3 regions of the Geobacillus uzenensis genome follow, and region 2 is predicted to be linked to each of the others. Evidence: riboswitches for the same ligand, from Rfam matches in the RefSeq annotation. Region 2 holds a riboswitch; each other region holds the start of a gene.
The links. Region 2 has a riboswitch for thiamine pyrophosphate ahead of B9L21_RS06040 (long-chain fatty acid--CoA ligase). Riboswitches for the same ligand answer to the same signal wherever they lie in the genome.
Positions count from the first base shown of each region.

Region 1 (7,649 bases), on a different contig from region 2:
ACCGATGAGCCCTTCGCTCCGAAGAAGCTCGAGCAGCTCCAAAGGAGAGGAGAGGGGGGTTCGCTCCTTTCCGTCGAGCAGCCAAAGATGCACAGTGACAAATTGACCGAGGCTGAACCGTTCGGCTACTGCCGCGTTGATCTGTTTTGTCCCGGAAAGGGGGATGAAAAGTTCCCATTCTTCCCCGGCGCGCTTCCAGATGACCCGGTCAGGGGGAATGAGCCGTTCGCGAATGAGCGCCTGCAGCAGCCGGCCGGCGATGCGCCGCCGGCTATTTGGCAAAATAGACAAAAACAAACGAGCCAGCGACGGATCAATCGTTTGTAAAGACTGATAGGTTTTCTCTTCCTCATCAAGAAAGAGGTGGATCGAATGCAAGGGAACCCCTCCATTTGATAACGATTATCAATTTCGATAAAAATCATAATACAAATGATTATCATTTTCAACATGAAACAAAAAAATGGTCCTTCTGTACAAGGGGAGGAAGCGGACAGTAAGAAAAACCGACTAGTTCGTTCGATTGGATGGCCGATCATCAGGCGATTTTGCCGCAGGACAAAACAAAAGCGAAAACGGGGGCCCCATTGTCGAAGCCCCCGTTTTTGATCATAGCGATTTGTTTTCCCAGATGGCGTTCGCCAGCAGGCGGAACAGGTAGTCGGTATGGTCACGGAATCCAGCTTCAAGCCCGATCAACGTGACGTCGGCGTTTCGTTCGCGGACAATGACAGCCGCCCCTTGGGCAGCATCGCGGTTTTTCCAATGCCCGGCGACGAAGAAGCCTGAATCGTTCATAAATGTCGCTTCGATGATATCATTGCCCGTATTTGTATACCATACCGGGCGGTACACAAAGCCGATGTCGTCTTGGCCGTAGCCGACGGTTGTCCCTGTGCCGCTGTAGTTGACGCGGACGATGCCGTTGCTGTTTGAGCCGCCGATATGAACCGTGTCATCGGTGAGGCCGAGCGTGTAGGTCGCTCTTGACGCCCCAGCGCCGACAGCGATATATTTGCCGCCATGTTGGACAAATGCGGTGACGTTGGCTTTGAAGGCGTTGTACTGCTCTGCGCTTTGCAAGCCAAACTCTTTATTGGCGGCACTCAATTTGAAAGAAATCAAGTTTTCCGTGCCGCTGTAAATAAAGACGTCAAATCCGTCAAGACCGTTTGCGGCCACTTCGACAGGCGTCAATTCAGTCACTTGGAAGCCGAGGCGCTGCAGCGCCAGCTTCGTGCCGGAATGGGATTGCTGTTTATTCATCCCGCCGTCCTTCAATAGGGCGATGCGGACGCTTGTAATCGGTTCGGCATCAGCCGGAACAGCGGCGGTAGAAATATGCAGTCCCGATTCTTTCACCGCTGCTGCGATGCGGTTGGCCGGCGCTTCCACATAGAAGTTTCCGCGCTCATCGCGTTTGACGGCAATGCCTTGTTGCAACAGCGTATTCACGAGACGGACGGCGCTGACCGAGCTGTTCGGAATGAGGTACGGGCCTTTCCCGGTTAACGACCCTTGCACTTGGACGTTTCCTACGTTTGTCGCTGGGACGTTCACCTTCTCGTTAACAGGGATGGCCGCAAATCCCCATAATTCCGGCAAACTCCATGCCGAGATGTCATACATCGCCGGCGTATCGTCCGTAATGTCTTCGCCATCCCAAAGCATTGTGTTGGCTAAGCCCGCTTTTGCCTGGTCCATCGGAACGATGTACGTCCCTTTCGGATACGTTGTCCCGCCTACGGTAAACGGCTGCGCCGCCTGTTTCACTTCAATGTCATTGCGGAGCAGATGTTCCACCGCTTTTAAGGTGACGGTCGGATCAGTTTCATCGACCGGCAAAATATAGGCGTTCGGGAAAAAGCCTTCCGGATGATGCGGATGGCTGAATGTAATTCCACGTTTAAACATTTCAATTTGGTCGGCGATCATTTCTTGCTTATGTTCAACAGCGAATTTCAACGCGCCCATAATCGCGTTGTATTGCCAACGAACGCCGTCCCAATCGTTAGTTGGCGCTTCGAGCGTGTGACCGTAAGCGCCATGGTACATGGCGTACATAGGCGTGAAAATCGGCGGATAGTCATCCCAGCCGGCCGCGTCGTCTCGATACGGAATATAGACGCCTTCCATCGATTTGTACAGTTCGCCTTGATAAGAGGCTTTGTCGGCCAGAATTTCCGCTTCCATCGCTTTTGCCTGCTCGAGCGCCCATTTGATGTACAAATCATATTCATAGTTCGGGTTATGCGGCGGCGTGCAAGGCTCGATCAGCCCTTGCAGGTTCGGCCCATAGTTTTTGACATACCCATGCGTATCAAGGAAGACCATGGGATTCCATTCTTTGATTAATTCTACGGTTTCCCGTGTTTCCGGTTGCGACTGGGTGATAAAATCGCGGTTCAAGTCGATTCCCACGCCGTTAAACCGCGTCGCCTGCACGCGTCCATCCGGGTTTTGCACGACGTTAAAAATGAGGACGGTGTTCGCTAAAATTTGTTTCGTCACGTGATCGTTTTGTGTGGCGAACCGTTCAATCAGTTGAAGAATGGCGTCCGTGCCGACAAATTCAGTTCCATGGATTGAACCGTTGATCATAATCGGCACTTTGAAGTCTTCGTTGTTCGCCACCCATTCTTGCGCTTTGCCCGGATTTTTGAACATTTGCTTCCGGAGCGCCTGAATTTTGCCGAATTTGCCGCGCGTCGACGGGTCGGCAATCGTGACGACATAAAGCGGATAACCGTTCACTGATGTTCCTCTCACTTCCACCTTGACGCGGTTCGACCGCTTTTCAATTTCGTTCAGTTTGGCGCCGATTTGCGAAAACTTGACAAAGTCATAGTTTTCTTGGTTAAACAAGCTTCCGTTTTGTTCTTCAAACGCATTGACGTTCGTCCATTTGACCGGTCCGGCTTGCGCAGCTGTCCAAGGGGAAAAGGCCAGCAAACCAACGGCAAGCGCGCCGCCGATCATTTTCTTTTTATCCATGAATGATCCTCCATTCTATTGATCTAGCAAATGAATATTTATAAGACAATCGTTATTTTAATGCAATTCCTTTTTGCTGGCAATAGAAATTTTATTTCAGGCTATCGGAGAGGGCACTAAAGAAGGAAAATACATGTGTGCTGGCGAATATGTCCATGCGATAGGAATAGTAAAAAGTTTTTTGACGATAGAAAAGGGGGAAAACAGTTTGTCGTTCATGAGTTATATCATTCGCACGATGTTCGTCGTCATCCCGGGAACGGCGGCGATCGGCCTTGCGATATGCCTGGCCAACAGCATTCGCGGGGCGGCGTTTTGGTGGACATTGGCCGCTACATTGCTATTTGGCGCGATTGTCGGTTTCATTTCAGCAACGCTCAATTACCGACGGTTTGTTGCTCCGATTGCCGTCATTAACAAATATTTAGACAAGATGACAGGCGGGGACTTAACGGTGCGCGTGCCGCTGGACAGCGTGCAGCAGCTGCGGCCGATTGCCGCATCATTGAACGATATGGCGGACGCTTGGCAAAAGGTGATCGGCCGCATTCAACACCATGCTGACGAAGTGTCGCAGTTTTCCGGCCAGCTAGCCACCGTCGCCGAGCAGACGACGGGAGCGACAGAACAAATTGCGGCAACGATGGAAAGGCTCGCTGCCCATGCGGAAGAGCAGGCGGATGCGGCCCGTGGCACAGCGGCATCGGTCAATGACATTTCCCAAACGCTCGTTGACGTTGCCCGTCATACGAAAGAAGTGGCTCACAGCGCCCAAGAAACGGCGGTGAAAGCGGAAGCCGGCAAGCAGTCCGTGACGCAAATGGCTGAGCAAATGCAATTCATTTACGACCACGTTCAAGCGCTCGGCCAAGTTGTCAAAGGGCTCGGGGAGCGCTCGAATGAGATCGGGCAAATTACGGAAGCGATCACGGGCATTGCGTCACAGACGAATTTGCTGGCGCTCAATGCGGCGATTGAAGCGGCGCGCGCCGGCGAGCAAGGGAAAGGGTTTGCTGTTGTCGCGGACGAGGTGCGGAAATTGGCGGAACAGTCCGCACGTTCAGCGCAGCAAATTTCCGATCTCATTGGCTACATTCAAGAAGAGACGAAGTTGGCGATTTCCTCCACAGAGCGGGTCGTTGCTGAGGTGACGCAAGGGTTGGACGTCGTCGCTGTCGCCGGTCAGTCGTTTGCTGATATTCGCGAGGCGGTCGGTCAAGTAAGCGAACAAATTCGACAAGTATCGTCCGCGATTGAACAAATGACGGGCCATGCCCGCCAGGTGGATGAGGCGCTCCGACAGATGACCCAAATCGTTGAACAGTCAGCTGCTAGCGCTGCCAATGTATCGGCGGCAACCCAAGAACAAATGGCCTCGGTCGAAGAAATCGCCTCTTCGTCGACATCGCTCGGCCAGATGGCGGACGAGATGCGGGTGATGCTAAAGCAATTTTCAGTATGAGTAGAGAAAAAGTGTGTTTGTAAAGCTGTGGCATGGAACAAAATGGTTTGCGCATTGGCCTATTGTGCAGTAAAATAAAAAAAGTCAGTCATCATGGTTATACGCTCATCTGCTAGGGGAGTCCGGGAGCCGGGCTGAGAAAAGAACGCGATGAAGTTCTTTGACCCTTTGAACCTGATCTGGGTCATGCCAGCGTAGGGAAGCAGGCAGCGGGAACAGATGGACGCTTGGGTTGTTCATTTGGTCTTTTTGCCTTGATCGGGTTCCGTTCGTTTTGCGGAACCCGTTTTTGCGTAAATATCCCCCGTTTTTGCCTCTCTTTTGCTGGTGCGGCTGCAGGTCTCAACCACCATTTCAAAGGAGGAAAGCCGCATGGAGAACATCCGCTCGTTTATGTCGTTTCCAGCCAGCCGAAAGGTGTACATCGAAGGATCGCGTCCGGACGTGCGCGTGCCGATGAGGGAAATCGCGTTGTCGCCGACGAAAACGCCGCAAGGAGAGGTGGAAAACAAGCCGGTGCGCGTTTATGATACAACCGGTCCGTACACGGATCCTAATTTTGAACCGAATGTAGAAAAAGGATTGCCGCTTCTACGCCGCAACTGGATTGTTGAGCGCGGCGATGTCGAAGAAACGGAGCCGCAGGCAACCAGCAGCCGTGCGTTGTCGCTTCCGTTTGCGCGCCGTCCGCTGCGGGCGAAGCCGGGAAAAGTGGTAACGCAAATGCATTACGCCAAAAAGGGAATCATTACACCGGAAATGGAATTTGTCGCGATTCGCGAGCAAATTGATGCGGAAATCGTTCGCCAGGAGGTTGCTGCCGGCCGAGCGATCATTCCTGTGAATATTAATCATCCAGAAAGCGAACCGATGATTATTGGCCGCCGTTTTCATGTGAAAATTAACGCCAATATCGGCAACTCGGCCGTTTCTTCCTCGATTGAGAATGAGGTGGAAAAACTGCTCTGGGCGGTGCGCTGGGGCGCCGATACAGTGATGGATTTGTCGACCGGCAAACACATTCACGAAACGCGTGAATATATTCTCCGCAATTCGCCGGTTCCCATCGGAACAGTGCCGATTTACCAAGCGCTTGAGAAAGTGGGCGGCGTGCCGGAGAAGTTGACATGGGACGTGTATCGCGAGACGTTGATTGAGCAGGCTGAACAAGGGGTCGACTACATGACGATCCATGCCGGCGTGCGGCTGCATTACATTCCGCTCACCGTCAACCGGACGACTGGCATCGTCTCGCGCGGCGGCTCGATCATCGCCCAATGGTGTTTGGCTCACCATCAAGAAAACTTCTTGTATACGCATTTTGAAGAAATATGCGAGATTTTAAAACAATACGATGTTGCCATTTCGCTCGGTGACGGCCTGCGTCCGGGTTCCATTGCCGATGCAAACGACGAAGCGCAGTTTGCCGAACTTGAGACGCTCGGCGAGCTGACGAACATCGCCTGGGAGCATGACGTGCAAGTGATGATCGAAGGGCCGGGGCATATTCCGATGCAGAAAATCCGCGAAAACGTCGAGCGGGAACAAGAGCTTTGCCATGGAGCGCCGTTTTACACGTTAGGGCCGCTTGTCACCGACATCGCGCCGGGATACGACCACATTACATCAGCGATTGGCGCCGCGATCATCGGCGCCTACGGGACGGCCATGCTTTGCTATGTGACGCCGAAAGAACATTTAGGGTTGCCCAATAAAGAGGACGTGCGCGCCGGAGTCGTTACGTATAAAATTGCCGCCCACGCCGCTGACTTGGCGAAAGGGCATCCGGCTGCCCAGCAGCGCGACGATGCGCTCTCAAAAGCGCGCTTTGAGTTTCGCTGGAACGATCAGTTCCACTTATCGCTCGATCCGGAGCGGGCCCGGGAATACCATGATGAAACATTGCCGGCTGAGGCGGCGAAAACCGCCCACTTTTGTTCGATGTGCGGACCGAAATTTTGTTCAATGAACATCTCGCACGAGCTGCAACGGAAAATCAAAGAAGAAGGAATGAAAGAAAAGGCGGACGAATTTGTGCGCGGCGGTTCGTCGCTCTATCGGTAAGAAGAGGCTGTATATGTGTGCCGGGCGTGACTAGACGCCCGGTTTTTCTTTCGGATATTATGCCTGTACAGCGTTAGCGTGAAAAGAAAGGCAGGAAAAGCGCGTCGAAAGAGGAATCATTCACCGCGATCGATATTCTAATTGTTTCAAACGAATAATAAAATGATTTACGAGAGGAGAAGAGCTAGATGAGACAAATGGTATGCGCCCACAAAGCAACGGTTCCATCGTTCAGAGAGGCCACTCGCTAAGCACGTATTCGAACGATGGCGATGATCCGGCTTCGACCGGAACCGGACGCCCTGCCGTTTGCCTGCCCCGCGCGTAAACCATCGAATCGAAGGGGGGAGAGGCTGCGATGAAGATGGCTTCCGACTTAGTGAGAGGAATGCCGCCGTATTTGTTTTCCGCCTTTGAGCGCAAAAAAGCCGAGCTGGCGCAAAAAGGCATTGATGTCATCGACTTAGGCATCGGCGCGCCAGATTTGCCGCCGCCGCCGTTTCTTATTGAGGCGATGAAGCGCGAACTTGATGACCCGCGCAATTATACGTATTCTCCGTACGCCGGCTGCCGCGAATATCGCGAAGCCGTCGCCGACTTTTACGAGCAGCAGTATGGCGTCAAGCTTGATCCAGATACCGAAGTGCTCGCTTTGATCGGTTCAAAAGAAGGTATTGTCCATCTATTGCAGGCGCTGATCGATCCGGGGGATGCGGTGCTCGTTCCGAATCCGGGCTATCCGGTGTATCGCACCGCTATTCACCTTGCCCGCGGCACGCCGATCGATTTGCCGCTCGACGCCGCTTGTGACTACGCACCACAATTTTCCGCTCTTGATCCGTCCACATACGACCGAGCCAACATCATGCTGTTAAACTACCCAAGCAATCCAACAGCATCACTAGCCGCCATCGATGTTTTCCTCGAAGCGGTCACGCTGGCCAAAAAACACCGTTTTCTCATCGCTCATGATTCAGCTTATTCATTGTTGACATTCGGTGACGCCTCTGCCCCGAGCGTGCTGCAAGTCGATGGTGCCAAAGAAGTTGCCGTCGAATTTGGTTCCTTGTCGAAAAGCTACAACATGGCTGGTTGCCGCATCGGTTACATCGTCGGCAATCAAGAAGCC
Region 1 is NZ_NEWL01000009.1:79,551-87,199, reverse strand. Features, by position in the region: gene B9L21_RS13895 (IucA/IucC family protein) at 1-378, opposite strand, end outside; gene B9L21_RS13890 (M14 family zinc carboxypeptidase) at 610-2,994, opposite strand; gene B9L21_RS13885 (methyl-accepting chemotaxis protein) at 3,203-4,456, shown strand; TPP riboswitch at 4,561-4,674, shown strand; gene thiC (phosphomethylpyrimidine synthase ThiC) at 4,829-6,520, shown strand; gene B9L21_RS13875 (aminotransferase class I/II-fold pyridoxal phosphate-dependent enzyme) at 6,879-7,649, shown strand, end outside.
Region 1: linked by a shared signal. The riboswitch ahead of thiC (phosphomethylpyrimidine synthase ThiC) and the one ahead of B9L21_RS06040 (long-chain fatty acid--CoA ligase) in region 2 are both predicted to bind thiamine pyrophosphate.

Region 2 (7,649 bases):
ATAAATATTGTAAATGACTTTTAATTTCGCTCCTTTATCTAACGCAAAAAACAGTGAACCGGGATCCGTAAAAGCGATATCGGCTTGTCCGGAAAGAATGTTTTTGATCGCATCGCCGCCGCCGGCGCCAGGAATGAGCGTCACGTTCAAGCCTTTTTCTTTAAAAAAGCCTTTTTCTTTTTCCGCCAGCAAGTTCGTTTGCTCGGTGATCGGCTGGCTCCAAAGGGCCACACGCAGCTGTTCTGTTTTTTCTTCTTTCGCCTTTCCCGTCGTTCGGCCCGCCTCCTCCTGTTTCTGCCCGGCCGCACCGCAAGCGGCTAAGAACAAAGCGATGGCTAGCAGCCATACGGTGACCATCGTTTTTCGTCTCATTTTCTTGTCTCCTTTTCATATGGTTTTGCTAATCGTTTTTCAAAGAAATGAACGATTTGGTAGAGTGCCATGCCCAACAGCGTCAATAAAAGCAAGACGGAAAACATAAGCGGGGTGTCCATCATTCCTTGGGAAGCAATAATCATCGCTCCCAGCCCTTCGCTGGCGCCGATAAATTCGCCGACGACCGCCCCGACGACCGCCAAGACGACGGCCACGCGAAAACCGGCGAAAATATGCGGCAGCCCGGCGGGAAGTTTCAAATGAATGAGCGTTTGCCAGCGCGTCGCGCCTAACACGCGAAACAGTTCGAGTTTGTTCCGATCCGTATATTGAATCGCCGTCACCGTATTTTCAAGCAAAGGGAAAAAACAAATCAAGGCCGTAATGACCACTTTCGACGTCATGCCGAAACCAAACCAAAGAATAAACAACGGCGCCAAGGCGAGTTTCGGCACGGCCTGGCTGGCGACGACGTACGGGAAGAACAAGTTGCGCAAAAATTCAATTTCCCCCATGAGAATGCCGACGATGAGGCCAAGGCCGCTTCCTAAGCCAAGGCCAAGCAACACTTCCAAGCTTGTCCGAACGATGTGCGGCCAAAAATAGCCGGTCCTTATGCCATCAAAAAGTGTCGCGGCGACGACCGACGGCGCCGGCAGGACGAGCTCCGACATTTGCCTAGCGGCCAGCTCCCATCCGAGAAGAAGCGCAACAAACAAGACTAGCGAATAAACGGGCGCCCGATTCATCGCTTCACCCCCTCCATCGCCTGCCGCACGTGAAAACTAAGCTCGTTAAATCGCGGCTCATAGCGCATTTCTAACGTTCGCGGTTTCGGAAGGTCGACGTCGAGCGCATAGACAATCTTCCCGGCGGCCATGACAGCGATGCGATCCGCTAAATATACGGCCTCAGCAATATCGTGGGTAATGAACAAGACGCTTGTGTTTTGCAGCCGGCAAAGCGTCAACAAGTCAGCTTGCAATTCTTCGCGCGTAATGGCGTCCAATGCCGCAAACGGCTCGTCCAAAAACAAAAGCGCCGGCCGTTGAATGAGGGCTCTGGCCATGGCCACCCGGCTTTGCTGGCCGCCGGACAGTTGAGCCGGGTAATGGTCGCGGTAGGCGGACAACCCGACCCGCTCGAGCAAATCGTGCGCCAACTCGTAATCTTCCTTCGCCGGTTTTCGTTTGAGCGAGATCGGCAGCAAAACATTATCGATGACCCGCTTCCATTCAAGCAACGTCGGCGCTTGAAAAACATAGCCGATCGAAGAGGAAGGTTTCGTCACTTTTTCGCCTCGCAAATAAACGGCCCCTTCATCCGGTTGCAACAGGCCGGCCGCAAGCTTTAACAACGTCGTCTTGCCGCAGCCGCTTTTCCCGACGAGGCAATGGAATTCCCCTTCATTGATCGTCCAACTGACCCCGTCGATCACCGGTGTCAACCCTTGGTAACGATACGTCACACGGTCTAGCTGCAAAAAGCTCATCCCTATTTTCCTCCTTAATCGACATAAGGAGCGAACTGTTCCGCATATGCTTCAGCCGCTGATTCAATGTCGACCATTTGCACAAGATCGCGCAAATTAAAGCGCCCATCATGATGCCAGCCCGCTTCAGGGGACGTCATATGCCCGAGCGCTGTAATGCGGGTGACACCCGCCTTTCCTAACTGCTCCGCCCATTCGAACAGCTCTTTTGGCGAGGCAGCCACCCCCGCCGTCTGCAACAATGCCCGATACGGGGCGATTTCTGCAATCACTTGTGAAATGTCATCAAAGGCGACGATTTTCACTGCCCGGTTTAGGCAACTCGCGGCAAACTCCCGGCGTTCCGGTTCGTAAACAACTGTCCAGTCTCCTGCTTCGTTTCCGAGCACTTCCTTTTCCTTGTTCGCCAGCACGCCCAATTCTTCGCGCTGCCGCCAACTTGCTTGCGCCGCCATTTCCTCAAGGGAAAGAGGACGCCGCGGAAACCGTTTCGCAAAACAGTTCAGCTCGTGGGCGACATAGCGGGCAAACTCTTTTGGCGACACGCTTCCGCCGGTTTGCACGTAAAACAGATGGGGCGAATAACACCCTTGCTGGTCATAGCGCACGATATCGAGCGCCGCTTGGTGGGCGGCCTGCCACGCCTTGCGCGCATCAAGACAGGAACGGGAAACGAGGCCGAAACTCACTTTATGCCCAAACGGCAAGAATCGGACCGTCACCGGAAGGCGGCGCTGCATCTCTTCGAGCGACGCGTTGCTTCCATAGCCGACAACAACGTCAGCTTGCCCAAACACGGCGCGCTCCCTCTCGATATCCCCGCCTTTCCACCAAACAACAGCGAGGCAATCGGCCAATTTTGGCTCCACCTCCACTAACAAGCGGGCAAACCAACCGGCAAATAACGGCTCGGCGCTCGACACTTTCCCGATGTTCCCCGACTTCACCAACAACCCGGAAATAAGGCTCCATAACGGCAGCGCCGGCACGTTTCCCGCCCAAACGTGAACGATGACATCCGGGCCGACTGCTTTGGAAAAGCCGCCTTTGGCCCGCGGTTGAAAATCGTCAAGAAGCAACGGATTTTCCAAGTCCTCCACAAGAAACCGCTGCAGCTGCGGCTTGCGGAACGTTTTGAAATACGAGGTCAACCCTAAACGGACCATTTCTTCATCATAGCCCGTCACAATCGGCAGCACTTGTTCCGCCTTTTGCCGGTACGGATGGCGGCGGTCCAACAGCTGTGCCATCACTCGGTCAAGCAAGTCGATGATCTCCGTCACCGAAAGCGATTTGAGAAACTGGGCGCTGGCTTGTTTCACTTTTCCCATCACTTTGTTCAGCTGCTCGACCGTTAAAAGAGGAACTTCCACTTCGACTCTTTCTCCGTTTTTTTCAAACGTTAACACACGTGTTTCAATCGGTTCATCCCCGATGTAGGGGAGATAGCCGGCATATTCTCTCATTCGGATGTCCCCTTTGCCGCGCGGATGAATTCTTCGACCGCGATCGAACAGCCTTTCGCTTCCGCCCCTTGCACCCGGCCGAGCAATAAGAACCCGCCGTCTGTTTCCACGCCCGTATCTTCCGTCAAAATCGTCGTTACCGAGTTAAAGTTGCCGAGGTCGCAATGAACGAGGACGCCGCGTTCTCCTTTCGGCATCTCTTCTCCGGTTAACGGGTGGATCACCCTTGTGCGAATCCAATGCGGTCCCGATTTCACCGACGGAACGGTCTCATTTCCGTCATCATAAAATTGCGTGCTCAGCTCGGTCATCCCATACATGTTGATGCACTCGCGGCGCGGGACGCCAAGGAACGAAGACAGCGTGTCGTAAAACTCGTCCAAGTCCATTTCCCGCGACTGATTTTTAAAGCCGCCCGTATCAAGAATCCGGCTCCCTTCCGGCAAGCGGAACGTTTTGCCGCGTTTGGCGAGCTCCTCAAACAAATGAACGAAGCTAAACGAAGCGCCTAGCAGGGCGTACGGCTCACCTGACTGTTCCGCCTGTTCCAGCTCAGCAAGAAGCCGGTCGATGTCAAGGCCATCCCGGTTGACAAAATACCGGCTGTCTTCCGTGCCAAACACATTGACAGCGAGCGCTAAATAATGGGCGAGCGAAGAGTTCGGCAGCTCGTCTTCTGTCGGAAAAAGAATACCCATTTTGATTTTGTTGCGCTCTTTCATGAACCGCTTTTGAAAATTGACGATCATTGACTGATCGTACACGCTTAACGCCGGGTGGTAATGTTTCCCGCGCACTCCTTGCGTCGTGCCGCTCGTCATAAACACGCGTTCAGCCTGTTCGGGAGGAACACAACTTAACGTTAATTCTTTAAAGGCGTTAATCGGCACAGCCGGAATGTCCCGCCATGTTTTCACCGTTCTTGCCGTTTTTCCTTTTTGCATGCAATATGTACGATACGGAACATTGTTTTCATATTGATAGGCAAATAACATGAGCGCATGCTCATTGAATTCTTCCTCTGTGGACGTTTCTTTATTGATCAACTGAAGCAAGCTTTCGATCATTTCTTGTTGTGTCATCTTTCCCCACCCTTTCCGCTCGATCGCGCCTTTCGATCCATGCCAAAAAGCACTTTGCACGCAGGCAAAGTGCTTATGTATACTCTCTTTCCCTGCGCTGGCATTATCCAACAGGTTCAAACGGTCAACGGCGGATTAGCCGTACTCTCAGCCTGATTCCACAAGCTCCCGTAAACATATTATGTTTTTACAATCAAAGTCTACTCTTTAGAAAAAAAGAATGCAAGAAAAAAAGCGATGGAAGCATCCCCCATCCCTTCGTATCAACGTCTACGTATAGCAAGAGCCAGCGGCATTCGCGGCACGATAAGAAAACCGCAACCGTTCTTGCTCGTCTTCGCCTAAAGCAAAACGATGCCCTTCCATCGGTGGTCGTTGTCCTCCGTTCTTGCTTCACCTGTCTGAAAGGAAGAAAAATCGGCCGATGTCCGGCCGATTTTTTCTATACCCGAACCGCCGCAGAAGCGGCCTGCGCCAGATGCTCGCACTGCCGCAAACGGATGCCAAAGAGAACAAGCGGGTCGCGGTACGCCTCCGGATTTGTGCGCATCTGTTTTAACTCCCCTTCTTGAGCGGCAATTTCGAGCTCCAGCCGTTCCAACGTTTCGTTTAACACGGCCGACGGTGCTTGGAAAAACTGGGCGATGTCGCGCTCAAGCGATTTGGCAAACCATTCAAACGGCAGCAACAACTGCTCGGCAACCGTTTCCGCCACATCGGCGTAATCTTGCGTTTCGATCAATTGCTTATACTTTTGCGCCAACATCGCCTTATTTTGCGTAAAGGCGCCAAGCAGTTTGCCCGCTCCTTTCAACAGCAGCTGCCCCGGCGTCCGGCGGAGGAAAATGTTCAGCTTATCAATTTGCGCCCCGCCTGCAAGCCGGTCGATATCACGCTGCCAATCGGAAAGGATGCGGAAATCACATTCAAGCTTCAGCCGCTCCTCGCCAAACATGGCGTTAAACCCTTCACCCATTTCATATAAAAACGCCTGACATTCGTCAAATTCCTCTTTTGCCGCAGCAATCCAATCTTCCAAGGCGCGGTGCAGTTTCGGCAATACCTCTTCATCGATATAAGCGCGAAGCTGTTTGTTCACTTGATCATTCAGTTCAAGGTGAAGGCGGGCAAAGTCGCTGTCTTCGCGCACAAAGTCGGCCGACTTGCGCAACATGTCGGGAATCGCCGTTGCCAAGGCCGTCCGCGTCTCTTCCAAAACCGCGCGGAACGCTTTCACGATTTTCACCGTCTTTTCTTCTTGCTGATCGCCGAGCTGGTGAATCGCTCCGTTCAGCTTGGCCGCCATTTCCTTTCTCCACACGACCGACTCCGCCAACCGGCTTTCCGCCTCAGCCCGCTGCCGGAACAAATGGGCAATGAATTGGCGAATCGTCGCCAATATCGCTTCTTCCCGACGGACGGAAGACCGGTGATGGCGCACTTCGCCAAGCAGGTCAACGAGCGCCTGCTGCTGCTTGCGGCTTGGCGCGTGCGGTGAATAGACGATCACGTTCGCCCCGGGAACGATGGTGCGAATGTGCGCTTCAACTTCTCGGGCGATCCGCAACTCCTCCTGCTCATCGATCATCCCGTCGCCCGGAGGAAGCAAAAAGTGAATCGGCGTGTGCGGCGCCCGCTCGCAAAGCTGCAGCACAAGTTGTTCATCGACACTGGAAAGCGGATCATCGCCGTTCAGAAGGAAAAGAATGCTATCGGCGAGCGGGAACGACACAAGCGCCTCATGATCAGAAGAGGCGCGTCCGCCAAGCGGCCCGATATCCAGCAAAGCTACCTCTTGCGGCACGAGCGAAAGCGGCGCTGTGCACTCGATGACCGCATCGTCAGGAAAGCGGCTTCCCCGTCCCCCTGATGCTTGTTGAAACTCATCGATGCTTGCAAAAACGGTAAACTGTTCATCGCTGATTTTCGCCACTTCGATCTCGCCGCCGTTTTTCCAAACGAGCACCGGAGCGGACGGCGCCACTAACGCCGCTTCGCCGACCACCGTGCGCAAAAACGCCAGGCGCTCGTTTCGCGACGCCCCAGCGACAAGAACGCGGTGCGTCCGCAGATCGGAAAGCTGCCGCACGAGCCAGCGGAAGCGGAAATGAGAACCTGCGCGCTGCGCCTCGGCCCAGTCGGCCATTTCTTCAAATAGCGCCACGCCCGCTTCCCCTGATTGCCGATTCGCACAAACAAGCTGTTTCGCGGCGTTTTTCACCGTTTCGTCATCAAAGCCTTCCGGGAATTTCTCACTCCATGCCAACAAGGCGGCGGCGGCCGTCGCCATCCCGCGTCCGTCGGCCAAATTCACCCAGCTTTTTAAGAGCGGCGGCACGACCTCAACGAGCTCTTTCAACCGATACGGCCCTCTCACTAACCCGTCATACGCCCCAGCCAAAAGGGCGGGGATTCGCTTCCACTCATAATCACGGCCAATCGCCAGCTCATCGTAAAGACGGTTCCATTCCGCCAGCCACGGAAAATACACATCACTATCTTGATAGCCGTTCCACAACGCCTGCACTAACCGCTCAAATTTTACCCGATCGGTTTCGTACAACAGCGCCAAACACCGTGAAAACCGCGCGGGCGCCATCATCCGCGCGTGCCCTTGTTCCACATAGCCCGTTAAAATGTCCGCCCAGCGGCGCGCTGACGTCCGCACCGCTTCTCCTAAGGCGAGCTCGATGGCACTTCCCCAATCGCCTTGTTCCTCGAAAAAGGCGTGGGCCCATTCGGTCATATTCGGGTAATCCGGGTAAAGCGCCACCCCGCGCTTAATCATTTCATCCGCTTTTTCTCTTTCACCTAACTCGCGGTAGAGCGAAAATAGGCGCAAGATGATTTCTGCCTGGAGCGTTTCACTTTCCGCTTCAATCGAGCGGTACAGCTCTTCGGCGAGCTGAAGCTGTCCAAGCTCATAGTAGCTGTCCGCGATGTTTTTTTGCGCCCATGGGCGCAACCCGTTATGGACGTTTTCCCATTTGAAAATGGCAGTCTCATAGTCGCGGCGATGGAAATACACTTCCCCTTGAGCAAAACGAATGGACGACAAATCAGCCCCATCCCGGTACGCGGCGAAGAACATATCCCCGAACGTGCCGACAAGGTCGCGCTCTCCTCCATCGATTAACGTTTCATAAAACGTTTTATGAACAAGTTGCTGTTCGAACCCCATATCCATCACCTGATTCACGTATTTGCCATGCATGTTCATTGTATGGCGCGTTT
Region 2 is NZ_NEWL01000005.1:139,403-147,051, reverse strand. Features, by position in the region: gene B9L21_RS06060 (ABC transporter substrate-binding protein) at 1-372, opposite strand, end outside; gene B9L21_RS06055 (ABC transporter permease) at 369-1,124, opposite strand; gene B9L21_RS06050 (ABC transporter ATP-binding protein) at 1,121-1,867, opposite strand; gene B9L21_RS06045 (acyl-CoA reductase) at 1,882-3,333, opposite strand; gene B9L21_RS06040 (long-chain fatty acid--CoA ligase) at 3,330-4,415, opposite strand; TPP riboswitch at 4,488-4,597, opposite strand; gene B9L21_RS06035 (tetratricopeptide repeat protein) at 4,858-7,635, opposite strand.

Region 3 (7,649 bases), on a different contig from region 2:
AAAGCTGTACGCATATTTCGGCTTGAGCTTCAGCTGCTGCATAAGCGAATAAAACAGGTGCACCGGCCGGGTCGTCAAAGAAAAAATCAATCCCAACAGCCCGAGCGCCAAAGCGCGGAATCCAAGATGCACGCCGCGCCAAAAGCTCTCTTCCGTAACATGGATGAGCCCCCAGCGAAACCATGTCGTCGTTCCCTCACCAAACATCATCATCGATGAGGCGGTGGAAACAAAGATGAGAAAGAACGGCAAAAACAGCCAGGCAAGCACATTCGCAGGATAGCCGGTCGCAAAGCAAAACAAAACAAAAAGGGCAAGAGAAAAATTGATGAGCACGTTCGGATTATGCATAAACAAAACGGCAAAAAAGAGAACAACGAGCACGATCAATTTCAAGCTCGGGTTCGTCTCATAAAGCCATGTCTCGCGGCGATGAATCTCCCATTTCACCGTCCCGCTCCCCCTTCGGCGAGCGCCAGCCGCCTGATGTCTAACCGCTCGTCCCGAACAAGCGCTCCGTCTTCAATCACCCAACGCCTCGTCGCAAAGCGGCGGACGATTTGTTCATCGTGAGTAACCATCACAATCGCTGCCCCTTGTTCACGGTACGACTCAAGCATTTCGAGCAAAGCGAACGTGCTTTTCGCATCCTGTCCAAATGTCGGTTCATCAAGCAAAAAGAGGCGCTGGCCGGCAACGATTGAAGCAGCCACGCTCAATCGCCGCTTTTGGCCGACTGACAGCTGGTACGGATGCATATCTTGCAGCTTGGCAAGGTCAAATTCGCGCAAAAGACGGGCGACCGTTTCTTCCGTTTCCTCCGTTGAACGCCCCTCGAGCCGGAGCGAATAGGCGAGCTCATCGCGTACGGAATGCGTGACGAACTGAAACTCCGGATTTTGAAACACAAAAGCGATGTAACGGTGCAACGGCTGCCGCTGCTTGACATCCTCCCCTAACAGCTGATAGTCTCCTTGTGTACGGATAAGCTGCATGAGCGCATGCAAAAGCGTGCTCTTGCCGGCGCCGTTTCGCCCGGTGACGGCAATCCATTCGCCTGCGCGCACCGTCGTTTCAGGGACGTTGATTTTCACTTCCCGGTTGCGAAAGCCGCGAAAATCGCGGAGGCAAAGGAGTTCCTCTCCTTCCCACCACTTCCGCCGCTGCGCCCTCCGGTCATATTCCTCCCAAACGCCTGGATGCCAAATGCCTTCGGTGCTCATGACGTCTTTATATTCAGAAAATATCCCCCCCGCCTTTCCGTCAGCCATCACTTGCCCATCGCGGCCGAGCAGGATAATCCGGTCGACAAAGTCAAGGACATGATCGATTTTATGTTCGACGATGACGACCGTTTTATCGCGGCCCACCTTCTTGACCGTTTGCCACACCGCCTTCGTCCCTTCCTCATCAAGCAGCGCCGTCGGCTCATCCAAAAACAGGACGTCCGGCTCAAGTGCGAGTACAGATGCGAGCGCCAGCCGCTGTTTCATCCCGCCGGAGAGAGTATGGATATCCGTATGCGGCGCGATTGCCAAGCCGACTTGATCCAACAGCGCGCGGATGCGGGCAGGCATCTCCTCGCGCGGCACACCTCTATTTTCAAGAGCAAACGCGATTTCCTCATCGGCGTACGGCATGCAAAATTGCGCATCCGGGTCTTGAAACACGTAGCCCCACCGTTTAGGCAGCTCGAGATGCTCCGCCTTCATCGGCACATCGATCGAATTCGGAATGATGCCGGCCATCACTTGCAGCAACGTCGATTTGCCGCATCCCGACGGGCCGAGAAGGAGCACTTTCTCCCCGGCGGCAATCGACAGCGAGAAGTCGCGAAACAACAGCTCATGATGTCCGGGAAATTTGAGGCGCAGTTGATCGATCGCAATCACATGTCCCATCATTTCCCCGCCGCCTCACCGGTTAAGCGCATCATAATCTTCCTTTGAAGCCGGACGCCACATTTGCGTCACCCCGGTTTTCTCAAGCGCCTTGGCCAACGAGACAGCGAACACGCCGGCAATGAGGATGGCGCCGGCAAAGCGCGCCAGCAAAAAAAGCGCCATGTTCCAAGGGGCCAACGCCTCAATGTACCCTTTGTAAAAGTCCATGATGAGCGAACCGACCGTCGCGCCGACCGCGCTTAGCGATACGACGAGCACGTCAAACCGCCGATAGCGGAACGCCGCAAACACGAGCTCGGCAAACAGCCCTTGAATGAATCCATAAATGAGCACTTCAAGCCCCCATTGCGACCCCATGATCAGCTCGCCGGACGAAGCCGCCATTTCGGCAAGCAACGCCACCCCCGGCTTGCGGATGAGCAAATAGGCGAGCGAAGAAGCAATAAACCACATGCCGTAAATCAATTGATCCGCATGAAACCCGAACACTTTCACCACTTCATATAATGGCCCCCATACTTTGTAAATGACGCCAAACACGACCGCAATTACAATCGTCGTCAAAATGTCAGCCAACTTCAATCCTTTGGTTGTCTTCTCCATCGCATGCCTCTCCTTCCATGATTGAACCGTACGTCACTCGTTCACCGCCGGCCTGACGGACCGCCATCGTTCGAGCCGGTACGCCATGTCCCAAAACTCATACTCATATTCGCTGCTGATCAAAAAATGCTGTTCCATCCGGCGCCGATCCTCTTCTGTGACAGCGGCAGCGATGACATCAAGCCGGGCGATCTGCTCTTCAACAAGCGAACGGAACCAATCAGAACTGTATGCACCGATCCATTTTTCGTAAATCGGGTCATTCGGTTGGCACGTTTTCAATCGTTCGCCAATTTCATAGTACAGCCAATAGCAAGGCAAAATGGCAGCGATGACGTCCCCTAAGTGCCCTTCATACGCAGCACGGTACATATGAGAAGTATAGGCGTACGCCGTCGGTGCGGGAACAAATGCTGCCCGCTCCTCTTCAGTAATGTTGAGCAGCTCGGCGAACGTTTCATGCAGCGACAACTCCGCCTCGCATGTGCTTTGCGCATGATGCGCCAGCCGAGCGGTCGAGGCCAAATCCGGCGCCTTTGCCGCCCCGATCGCCTGCACGCGGGCGAAATGGCGCAAGTAATACGCATCTTGCATCACATAATAGCGAAATTTTTCGCGCTCGAGCGTTCCTTGGCCGAGCTCTTGAACGAACGAATGGCGAAAACTCGCCTGCCAGATCGGGTCGGCGGCTTCGCGCACTCGCTTGGCAAAAGACATTCTTCCTCCCCCTTTTTGCAAAATAAAAACGCCGCTTCCTTTACCGACTAGCGTAAAGAAAGCGGCGTGAGCCTACAATGTCGCAAGGCAAAGCCATCGTCGCCTATGCATAGCTCCTCTCCACTTCCCTACGCTGGTATTACCCAGATCAGGTGCTAAGGGTCTCAAAGGCACACTTTGATCTCAGCCTTTCTAAAGGCCCCCCTAGTGGATGTTCCGTCATGATGCCATTGTTCTGTTTACATTTATCATATCACGGCAACGGCGGTTGTCAACCTTTTTTTCCGTCCTGCGTTGCGTCGCCCACCGCGATTCGCTATGATTAAAACGCAACGACTCACTATCGAATGGGAGTGGAACTACATGGCAAAAGTCATTTTAAAACGGCAGCGAAAAAAACGGCTTGAACAAGGTCATCCGTGGATTTTCCAAAGCGAAGTCGACCGCATCGAGGGCGACATCACGCCGGGCGACTTCGTTGACGTCTATAACCATCAAGGCTATTGGCTGGCGAAAGGGTACATCAACCCGGCCTCGCAAATCATCGTGCGCGTGCTGACGCAAAACCCCGATGACGAATTGGATGAGCGGTTTTTTATCGAGCGCATCCGCCAGGCATGGGCATACCGCGAACGGATGATCCCCGGCGTCCGCTCTTGCCGCGCCATCTATGGAGAGGCCGATTTTCTGCCGGGGCTTATCGTCGATAAATACGAGGACGTTCTCGCTGTGCAAATTTTGGCGCTGGGGATGGAAAAGCGCAAAGACTGGATTTTGCGCGGTTTGCTTGACGTGTTCGCGCCAAGAGCCATTTACTTGCGCAACGATGTGTACGTTCGGGAGCTTGAGGGGCTCGAACAAGAAAAAGGCTTTTGGTACGGAGAAGCGGAAACGGAAATCGAAATCGAGGAAAACGGCGTCAAATATATGGTCGATATTGAAGGCGGTCAAAAAACCGGCTTTTTCTTCGACCAACGGCAAAACCGCGCCGCCCTCCGCCCGCTCATCGGTCCGGAAACAACGGTGCTTGACTGCTTCACCCATACCGGTTCATTTACGTTAAACGCTTGTCTGTATGGGGCAAAGCACGTCACCGCCGTCGACATTTCCGAGCATGCGATTGAAACGGCGAAACGAAACGCAGCCTTAAACGGCTTTTCAAACGTCGACTTTGTCGTCGCCAACGCCTTTGACTATTTGCGCGAATCGGTGCGCGCCGGCAAGCAGTGGGATGTCGTCATCATCGACCCGCCGGCGTTTGCCAAGTCAGCCCATGCGGTCCCGAAAGCGCTGCGCGGCTATAAAGACATTAACTTAAACGGATTAAAGCTCGTCAAGGACGGCGGCTTTTTTGTCACTTCGAGCTGCTCGTACCATGTCCGTCCGCACATGTTCGAAGAGATGGTCGCCGATGCAGCGTTTGACGCCAAAAAAGTGCTTCGCCAAGTGTACTGGAACGGCGCCGGCTATGACCATCCGAAGTTGCTCGCTGCCGATGAAGGCGACTATTTAAAATTCGCCATTTATGAAGTGCATTCGCGGCGTTAAAGAAAAACGCTTAAGGGCAAGCCTTAAGCGTTTCTTTCTTGTCTCGGGCGAAGCGGCTGTTCTTTGCGCAACACGCTCAAATAAACGAGCATTGAAACAAACACCGAACCGGCGGCAGCTAGATAAATGCTCGGGTAGCCGAACCAATGGCTGATTTGCCCAAAGACGATGGCTCCGATGCCGACGCCTAAATCAAAAAACGAGAAAAACGTCGCGTTCGCCATCCCTTTCCGGTGAACAGGCGCCCGCTCCACCGACCATGCCTGCAGCCCTGGCTGCACCATGCCAAACCCAAAACCGTACAGCACTGCCGCAGCCAATAACGCCCATTCCCCCGGCAGCCAGGCGAGCATAAGCATCGCCAGCAAAATGAGCCCAGCGCCGGGAAGAAAGACAGCCCGATGACCTTTCCGGTCATACAGCTGACCAGCGAACGCCCGCGTGACCATTAAAGCGAGCGCGTAAAGCAAAAAGTAAAGCTGCAAGCCTCCGATCTGTTTTTGCGCTGTATATAAGGGCAAAAACGAGGCGATGCCGCCAAACGTCACCGTTAAAAAGAAGAGCAACACCGATGGAATCAAAGCCGTCTTTTCGTAAAGATCCCATTTGTTCACCCTCTGGCCATGTCCCGCCTCCGCTTTTTTATATGTAATCACAGCGGCAAACAACAAGGAGGCCACACCGAGCGCCGCACAAATCATAAATAAGTGGCTGTACGGAATGGCGGCTGCCAACACGAGTCCGAGCGACGGTCCAAAGGCAAGGGCGATGTTCCCTGACAGCCCGTAATACCCCATCCCTTCCCCGCGGCGGTTCGCCGGGATGATGTCTGTCGCCACCGTGCCGGATGCCGTTGTCGAAAACCCCCAGCCGATCCCTTGGACGACCCGCATCAAAAAGAGAAGAAAAATGCTCGAGATGAAGCTGTACGAGCCGACCGAAACGACGAAAATCACCAAACCGAGCAAAAACACAAACCGCCGCCCCCGCGTCTCAAGCGCATGGCCAGCGAATGGCCGGACGATGAGCGCCGAAAACGTAAACACTCCGACAACAAGGCCAATTAACTGATCATTGCCGCCTAAATGTTCGACAAACAGCGGCAATGTCGGCAGCGTCATTTGAAATCCGAGAAAGATGAAAAAGTTAGCTAAGCAAATTAAAACAAAATTGTGCGTCCAAATTTTTTCTTTTTGTTCCGCAACAACTTGCTTTTGTTGCGCATTCATGCCGATCCCCCTTATGAAATATGTATTTCGTGTCCCTTAATATTTGTCAGTATAACATAACTGTATGCTTCTGTTTAACCAAAATGTTTTTCATCCATATTTTTTATGTAAATGTAAAAAGCCGCCGAATTGGCGGCTTTTTACCATCCTTTCCGTTCGCGCAATGCCGTAATTTGCGCCGTATGATGCTTCCCATGCCATGTGTACAATGCCGTCAATACGTACAACGGCATCGTTTGTTTCGCCCCTTCCGGGCGAACAAGGCGGTGGAAATCCGCTTCCGTCATTGACTCAAGCAGCGCTGCCCATCGTGCGTGCAGTCCGTCAAGCAGCCGTAACGACGGTTCGATCGGCAGCGAGCGGGCGTCGGCCGTTTTTGCCCATTCACTTTCTTCAAACGGCTTAATGACCGGCGTATCCTCTGTCAAGCCCCATTTTGTGCGCAAAAATGCGTTCATGCTTGCGTCAGCCAAATGGTGGACGACTTGGGCCACAGTCCAGCCGCCGTCACGGTATGGCGTGTTTAACTGCTCATCGTTCAAATCGGAGACGGCAGCCCGCAATGCGCCTGGCAGCTCACGGACGGCGGCGATCCATCCTTGTGCCTCCTCCGTGCGAAACTGTGCCGGCGCTTGAAACGTTCCGATCGGGTAACGGATCGGATCGATCGTTGACATCGTTGATCATCTCCCTTCCACCTTTATTTATTCAACGCAAGGGAGCGAACTCCTTCTTATTCTTTCCAGACATAGACCCGAGCTTCATACGGTTTGAGCTTAAAGCGGGTCGCGTTTTTATGCGGCCGGACCGGATAGTTGCCAAGCACCAAATCGTCCGACTGAAGGCGGATGCCGTCATAGCGGTAAAGTGACGGGCGGTCCGACAAGTTGACGACTACAAGCGCGCGATCACGTCCGAGCGTTCTTGTGTACGCGTAAATGGATGGGTGGTTTTCCAAAAGCAGATCGTACGTTCCGTAAACAAACAGCTCGTTCGCTTTCCGAAGCTGAATCATTTGTCGATAAAACGACCATACCGAGTTCGGATCGCGCCGCTCGGCCTCGACATTGATCGTACGATAGTTTTCGTTCACCTTGATCCATGGCGTACCTGTCGTGAATCCAGCGTTTGAGGCACCAGACCATTGCATCGGGGTGCGCGAGTTGTCGCGCCCGGTTTTCCAAATGATCGTCATCGCTTCCTCATGGGTCCGCCCCTTCGCCCGTTCGAGTTCATACAGGCGAAGAGCGGACACATCACGATAATCACGGATGTCATCGAACTGCACGTTCGTCATACCGATCTCTTGGCCTTGGTAAATGAATGGCGTCCCTTGCATAAAAAAGTAGAGCGCGCCGAGCGCCTTTGCGCTCTCCGCCCAATAATTACGGTCATCCCCCCACGTCGAAACGGAGCGGGGCAAGTCATGGTTTTCCAAAAAGAGGGCGTTCCAGCCGCGGTTTTCTAACCCCTTTTGCCATTTCGTCAACGTCCGCTTCAGCCGACGGACATCGATCGAGCCATCGGTCCGCCGTTGCCATAGCCCTAAATGCTCAAATTGGAAAATCATATTAAAAATGCCGTCCTCTTCGCCCACCCATTGTTCCGCCTCGTCGACAGTCACCCCGTTCGCCTCGCCAACCGTCAT
Region 3 is NZ_NEWL01000008.1:67,335-74,983, forward strand. Features, by position in the region: gene B9L21_RS12980 (energy-coupling factor transporter transmembrane component T family protein) at 1-450, opposite strand, end outside; gene B9L21_RS12985 (ABC transporter ATP-binding protein) at 447-1,901, opposite strand; gene B9L21_RS12990 (ECF transporter S component) at 1,917-2,507, opposite strand; gene tenA (thiaminase II) at 2,541-3,224, opposite strand; TPP riboswitch at 3,333-3,440, opposite strand; gene B9L21_RS13000 (class I SAM-dependent rRNA methyltransferase) at 3,588-4,772, shown strand; gene B9L21_RS13005 (MFS transporter) at 4,796-6,001, opposite strand; gene B9L21_RS13010 (YfiT family bacillithiol transferase) at 6,142-6,678, opposite strand; gene B9L21_RS13015 (glycoside hydrolase family 13 protein) at 6,735-7,649, opposite strand, start outside.
Region 3: linked by a shared signal. The riboswitch ahead of tenA (thiaminase II) and the one ahead of B9L21_RS06040 (long-chain fatty acid--CoA ligase) in region 2 are both predicted to bind thiamine pyrophosphate.